Regions from separate parts of the Photobacterium panuliri genome, predicted to be linked through region 1. Evidence: riboswitches for the same ligand, from Rfam matches in the RefSeq annotation. Region 1 holds a riboswitch; each other region holds the start of a gene.
The links. A riboswitch is a leader RNA that binds a small molecule or an ion and turns the genes downstream of it on or off. The one in region 1 is predicted to bind thiamine pyrophosphate.

Region 1 (2,165 bases):
GCCTCGTCATTGGCATCGGCCACCGATCCCGGCCGCAGGCCGTCACCAAGCGACAACGCAACATCGTACTGGGCACAAATTTCACAGATCTCACGAAAGTGCTCATAGAGAAAGCTCTCTTGATGATGGGCCAGGCACCATTTCGCCATTATCGATCCGCCCCGAGAGACAATCCCCGTGACCCGCTTTGCCGTAAGAGGGACATAACGCAGCAAGACACCGGCATGGATTGTAAAATAGTCGACGCCCTGCTCAGCTTGTTCAAGCAAGGTATCGCGAAAGACTTCCCAGTTGAGGTTCTCGGCGATACCGTTCACCTTCTCCAACGCCTGATACATAGGGACCGTGCCGATAGGCACAGGGCTATTGCGGATAATCCACTCCCGGGTTTCATGAATATTGCGCCCAGTAGAGAGATCCATCACCGTGTCGCCTCCCCAACGGGTCGACCACACCAGTTTCTCCACTTCCTCCTCAATGGACGAACTTACCGAGGAATTTCCGATATTGGCATTGACCTTAACCAGAAAGTTTCGCCCGATGATCATTGGTTCCGACTCGGGATGGTTGATATTGGAAGGAATGATCGCACGGCCTTCGGCCACTTCTTTGCGGACAAACTCTGGGGTTATTTCAGATGGAAGGTTGGCCCCGAACGCTATACCGGGATGCTGCTGGGAAAGAGTCTGATCACGATACTGAGCGCGCCCCATATTCTCGCGGATGGCAATGAACTCCATCTCAGGGGTCACAATACCGCGCCTAGCATAATGGAGTTGGGTGACTTTGGCCCCGCGTTTAGCACGCCGAACACTTCCCGGCTGACCAAAGCGAAGTTCATCAAGCGTACCATCCGCCAATCTCTCTTTGGCGTAGCAGGAACTCAACTCGCTAAGGACATCACAATCCGCTCGTTCAACGATCCACTTCTCACGAAGCTTTGGCAGACCGCTATAAATATCCAGTTGATGATCAGGATCGGTATAATAACCAGAGGTATCATAAACACGAACGGGCTCATTGGGCTCAAAAACAGGCGTTTCTTTGGTACCCCCCACAAGGCTGTCAGATAACGATACCTCACGCATCGGTACGCGAATATCACTCCGGCTACCGGCGACATACACCTTACGCGAATTGGGATAGGCTTGTGTGGTCAGTGAATCGATAAATTGTTTCGCTTCCAGTCTCGCTTGCTTGCGATTCGTCATAGCAATTTCCTTTTCGTCTTCTTAATCGGGAAAGTTGCTTGGCGGATGGGTGCGTAAACAAGAGGCTACACGTAGGGTGTATAGCTTACATTCTGAAGGAACTACTGCCCAAACGAGCAGCGATACAGATGATTATCTCTTGTTCCCTTCGCAGGTATTAGCCTGATCAGGTTCAACGGATCCCGCAATGCGGTCTCAGCCAGATGGCACTCCGACAAGTACAGCGAGTATAAGGAACTCTGGCGCTCACAGCAACCCAGCGACAACAATTAGATAACAATCCCCAATTACTGGCAAATCAACACATCGCAATCCAATTCATCAGCTAAGGCTCTGCTAATATCCTTGAACCAATGGATCCCAGATCGTCGATGTCCGGTCACCACCAGATTAGCCCCTACCTTATCAGCCAAGAAGACAAGATGCTTAACCACATCGCCATTGGCCATATGAATAGCCCTAACTTTATAAGGTGACGTATCAGCTAACCCCCTCAGCTGCTCCATTCTTCGCTGTTCAAGCTCGTTATGAGCTTCTTCAATCCCTAATTCGGCATCGGCAAAACTAACATTGCCCATACCCGGTTCAACAAACGCCAAGTGCAATTCGGCATTGTTCTGCTCAGCAATAACGGCAGCTTTTACCATTAACCGGTGAGCCTCATTGTCTGTAGGATCTACGGCCAATAGTATCGTTTGGTAGAGCGCCATCTCTCAATTCTCCTATCGACTCATCAATGTGCCAATTTTCTGCTATATCTACACACAGCCTATACCAAAACTGCAGCAGTACTTACCGCTAAATCAATGATTGCGTTTTTAGGAGGCAGGAAAAATGCTCATGGCAGCCATAACATGGTATTAGTATGGCAATAATTTATATCAGCACTTGAGATAACAATGAGTCAATTAATGTTTCTGGGGCTTATCGCCCTTGGCGGGGCGTTTGGTGCTT
Region 2 (2,165 bases), 510 kb from region 1:
GCTGGACAACATCGGCCTGACCCTGCAACACGAAGATAAGATTGCTGCCTTCGAGCGCAATATCCCCGCGTTCTTATCCTGAACCGACCCAAGCTCCGGCCATCGGCCGGAGCTATACCCCGCAATTTTGCCCCAAAAGCCAATACCTTGAACAAAAACGAAAGCAATCTGCCGCCTGAGCGGTCTGCTAGGAAATAGCACTCTACTATTGACCGAGGATCCCACATGCGCCCGCTTCTCTTGATGCTAATCCTGCTGCTCCCTGCCACCACTCTCGCCGCCCCGAAGGCCAACCTCTGGCCCTACTGGCAACAGGCCTCAGCCACCAGCCAAGTCCGGGTCGACCATAGCCGCTGGCAACACCTGCTCGACAAATACCTTATTGCCGCCCCGCAGCAAACTCTTTTCCGTTACGGGCAAGTCAGCGCCAGCGACAACTACGAGCTCGACCGCTACCTGCGCGATCTCGCCAAACTCGACCCGCGCCAGCTCAACCGGCGCGAGCAGTTTGCCTATTGGGTCAACCTCTACAACGCCCAGACGGTCAAGCTGATCCTCGATAACTATCCGGTCAGCTCGATCACCAAGCTCGGAGGCCTGTTCAGTTTTGGGCCGTGGGATGAGCAAGTACTCACAATTACAGGCCAGCCACTGACCCTCAATGATATCGAACACCGGATCCTGCGACCGATCTGGAAAGACCCCCGCATCCACTATGCGGTCAACTGCGCCAGCCTCGGTTGCCCCGACCTACTGTCAGAAGCGTTCACGGCCAATAACAGCGAACGGCTACTTGAACAGGCCGCCACCCGCTTCATCAACAGCCGCAAGGGGGTCGCCGTATCGAGCTCCTCGACCACCCTTTCATCGATCTACGACTGGTATGGCAGTGACTTCGGAGACAAAGCTGCTCTGACCAAGCACATCAACCATTACCGCGATGGTGCACCCATTTCACTGGGCAAAATCAAATACGAGTACAACTGGTCGCTCAACGATGCCAAATAGCGCCCCCCAAAGCTATGCCTTGCATGCAGAACCTAGCATCTGAAACTCGCTTGGGTATACAATAAGAGCCGTTCTCATTGGGGAGCCTGGGCAAATGCACCGGGCTGAGATTGCCAACGCAAGACCCACTGAACCTGATCCAGTTAGTACTGGCGTAGGAATTGAGACCACGATAATTTGCCGTATCACCTCCAGCACGATGCTGGTGGATCTCAAACCCTGTGCCCCCTTCTTCCCTCTCTTGCCGGATGCAAGAGTACCAGGAGCGCATAGTGAACAACGTAACAAAGCTACTTCCGATTTTAACTCTGTCGTTGGCAGCGGGCTCAGCCTTCGCCGCCGATAACACCCTGACCGTCTATACCTATAGTTCGTTTGCTTCAGATTGGGGTCCAGGCCCAACCATCGAGAAGGCCTTCGAAGCCCAATGTGGCTGCAACCTCGAATTCGTCGCCCTTGATGACGGGGTCTCTATCCTCAACCGCCTCCGTCTGGAAGGAAAGCGCAGCAAAGCCGACGTCCTGCTCGGCCTTGACAACAACCTGATCAGTGAAGCGAAAAAAACCGGGCTACTGGCCCAGCACAACGTCGATACGAGCAAGATCACCCTGCCGGGCGGCTGGTCGGATACCACCTTCGTTCCCTATGATTACGGCTACTTTGCCTTTGTCTACGACAGCAGCAAACTGGCCAATCCACCCAGCAGCCTCAAAGATCTCGTCGACCGCGACGATCTGAATATCATCTACCAGGACCCTCGTACCTCTACACCGGGGCAAGGCCTGATGTTGTGGATGAAATCCGTCTACGGCGACAAGGCCGCCGCTGCTTGGCAGCAACTGGCCAAGAAGACCGTGACCGTGACCAAAGGCTGGTCCGATGCCTACAGCATGTTCCTCAAGGGCGAATCGGATATGGTCCTGTCCTACACCACTTCGCCAGCCTACCACTTGATCGCCGAACAAGAGGACAAGTACAAGGCAGCGGATTTCAGCGAAGGGCACTATATGCAAGTAGAAGTGGCCGCCAAGCTCAAGTACAGCCAGAACAGCGCGCTGGCAGACCAGTTCCTGAGCTTTATCCTAAGCCCAGCCTTCCAGCAGGCAATCCCGACCGGCAACTGGATGTATCCGGTGACCGCGACCGAACTACCTAAA
Region 3 (2,165 bases), on a different replicon from region 1:
ACTGCTGCAAGTTGTGTGCTGGTATGTGAAAAGTGCCGTAGCGAAATCGAAGATGCTGAAACACTAGATCAAAACCACTGGCGCTGCCTGAACGACAGCATGTGGAGCCAAGAACCAGCTGTACAGGTAATGGCATACCGTATGCTTAAGCGTCTGTCTTCTGAAACTTGGGCTCAAGATCTACTAGACATGCTGTACCTAGAAGAAGACAAAATTGAGTGGGCAGAAAAAGGCCTACTAGCCGACGAAGACAAACCACGCGACGTAAACGGCGTTGAACTGAAAAAAGGCGATGATGTTACTATCATCAAAGACCTGCCAGTTAAAGGTTCAAGCATGGTAATCAAGCAGGGTACTGCTGTTCGTGGTGTTAACCTGACTGATGATCCTAAGCACATTCAAGGCAAAGTAAACGGTCAGACAATGTTCATCATTGCTGAATACTGCCGTAAGAAATAAGAGCCTGACTCTTTCCAAAAAAACCGCCTTTAATGGCGGTTTTTTTATAATAGACGCCATCAAATTTTATTTGCCATTCTTTGAATATGATGAGTTTGATACCTCAACGTGGATCAAAAGCTAAGAATCTATCTCAAATTGAATTTTCAAGAATATATCTGTTAATATAAACAGAGTTAGTCGGGGAGCCAAAAGGCTGAGACCACCACCGCCAAGCGCAAAGAGTGGGACCCGTTGAACCTGATCCATTTAATAATGGCGTAGGGAACTAGCATGACTTTGTTCCCTCTATAGGTGTAAACCAACTACCCCCATAGAAAAGCCACGCTACCCACGCCAAATAACGAGGTAGACATGGCCAATTCATCCAAGACTCCCATCACTCTGACTATCGCTGGCTCGGACAGTGGTGGTGGTGCCGGTATTCAAGCAGACATCAAGGCAATTTCCGCTACGGGCAGCTATGCCTGCTCTGTCATTACCGCCCTTACCGCACAAAATACCCAAGGTGTCAGTGGTATCTTAGGAATCGATCCTTCATTTGTCGAACAACAATTAGACGCTGTATTCTCTGATCTCGATATTCAAGCAGTCAAAATCGGCATGCTTAGCGATAGTCGCATCATAAAAGCCGTTGCAAACAAATTGCAGCAATACCAACCTAAGTTCCTTGTTATCGATCCCGTTATGGTGGCAACCAGCGGTGATTTGCTGCTTGAACAAACGGCTATTTCCACCCTGCAATCTGAGCTAATACCGCTAGCTGATATCATCACCCCCAATTTGCCTGAAGCCGCCGCCCTACTAGGCTGCCCAATTCCCACTTCTGAAGATGAAATGGAAACCCTGATTGATGCGCTGCGCCTATTGGGTGCAAAATCCGTTTTGCTTAAAGGCGGACATTTAGAACAAGCTGCAAGCTGTACTGATCTCCTTATCTTGCCCAATGAGGTCATTCGTCTTTCAACGCCCAGAATTGCCACACGCAATACCCACGGCACGGGTTGTACCCTCTCTGCTGCCATTGCCTCATTTCTTGCCCAGGGCTATCCCCTTCCAATCGCCGTCAAATTTGCCAAGCAATATATTACAGACGCGCTCAGACACGCTGACGATTTGAAGATTGGTTCCGGGCATGGGCCGGTCCATCACTTCTTTGCCTTCAACGGTAAACCAAGCTAGACAAACCTTCTCATTCAGCATCGATCTACGGATGAGCATTTACTATTGCACAGCAACCCAACGGCTTTTCATAGACAATAAAAAAGCCAGCCCTAAAAAGGCTGGCTTTTTCATGCGTACGAATTATCAACCAAAAATCATTACGGCAAGATAATATCTACCCGACGGTTATTCTCACGACCAAATTCGGAATCGTTGGTTTCTATGGGGGCCTGCTCACCTTTACTTTCTACAAGCAAACGCTGTGATCGAATCCCCTTTCCATGCAAATAATCTGCGCTTTGCTCAGCTCGCTTAATACCTAGTTGGTAGTTGTATTTTTGGCTACCACGATTATCCGTATTGCCCTGCAATGCGACAACCTGTTCGGATTTTGCTAACTGACGAGCGACATAATCCAAAATTTGTTTAGAGAATGGGGTTAACTGTGCATTGTCAAAGTCAAAATAGACCCGTCCAAGTAATGACGACTGAGGAGACTTATCGCCTGTCATTACTAGCAGTTGCTTGCCATCAAGATACTC

Region 2: it holds a riboswitch for thiamine pyrophosphate, as region 1 does, so the genes downstream of both, thiB (thiamine ABC transporter substrate binding subunit) here and thiC (phosphomethylpyrimidine synthase ThiC) in region 1, are expected to answer to the same signal.
Region 3: it holds a riboswitch for thiamine pyrophosphate, as region 1 does, so the genes downstream of both, thiD (bifunctional hydroxymethylpyrimidine kinase/phosphomethylpyrimidine kinase) here and thiC (phosphomethylpyrimidine synthase ThiC) in region 1, are expected to answer to the same signal.

The regions. Positions count from the first base shown of each region.
Region 1 is NZ_CP197192.1:338,860-341,024, forward strand. Features, by position in the region: gene thiC (phosphomethylpyrimidine synthase ThiC) at 1-1,211, opposite strand, end outside; TPP riboswitch at 1,338-1,435, opposite strand; gene ACSF8X_RS01720 (universal stress protein) at 1,499-1,921, opposite strand; gene crcB (fluoride efflux transporter CrcB) at 2,111-2,165, shown strand, end outside.
Region 2 is NZ_CP197192.1:845,153-847,317, reverse strand. Features, by position in the region: gene leuD (3-isopropylmalate dehydratase small subunit) at 1-82, shown strand, start outside; gene ACSF8X_RS04215 (DUF547 domain-containing protein) at 226-1,008, shown strand; TPP riboswitch at 1,077-1,186, shown strand; gene thiB (thiamine ABC transporter substrate binding subunit) at 1,308-2,165, shown strand, end outside.
Region 3 is NZ_CP197193.1:352,333-354,497, reverse strand. Features, by position in the region: gene ACSF8X_RS17730 (PhnA domain-containing protein) at 1-459, shown strand, start outside; TPP riboswitch at 631-743, shown strand; gene thiD (bifunctional hydroxymethylpyrimidine kinase/phosphomethylpyrimidine kinase) at 814-1,641, shown strand; gene ACSF8X_RS17720 (OmpA family protein) at 1,782-2,165, opposite strand, start outside.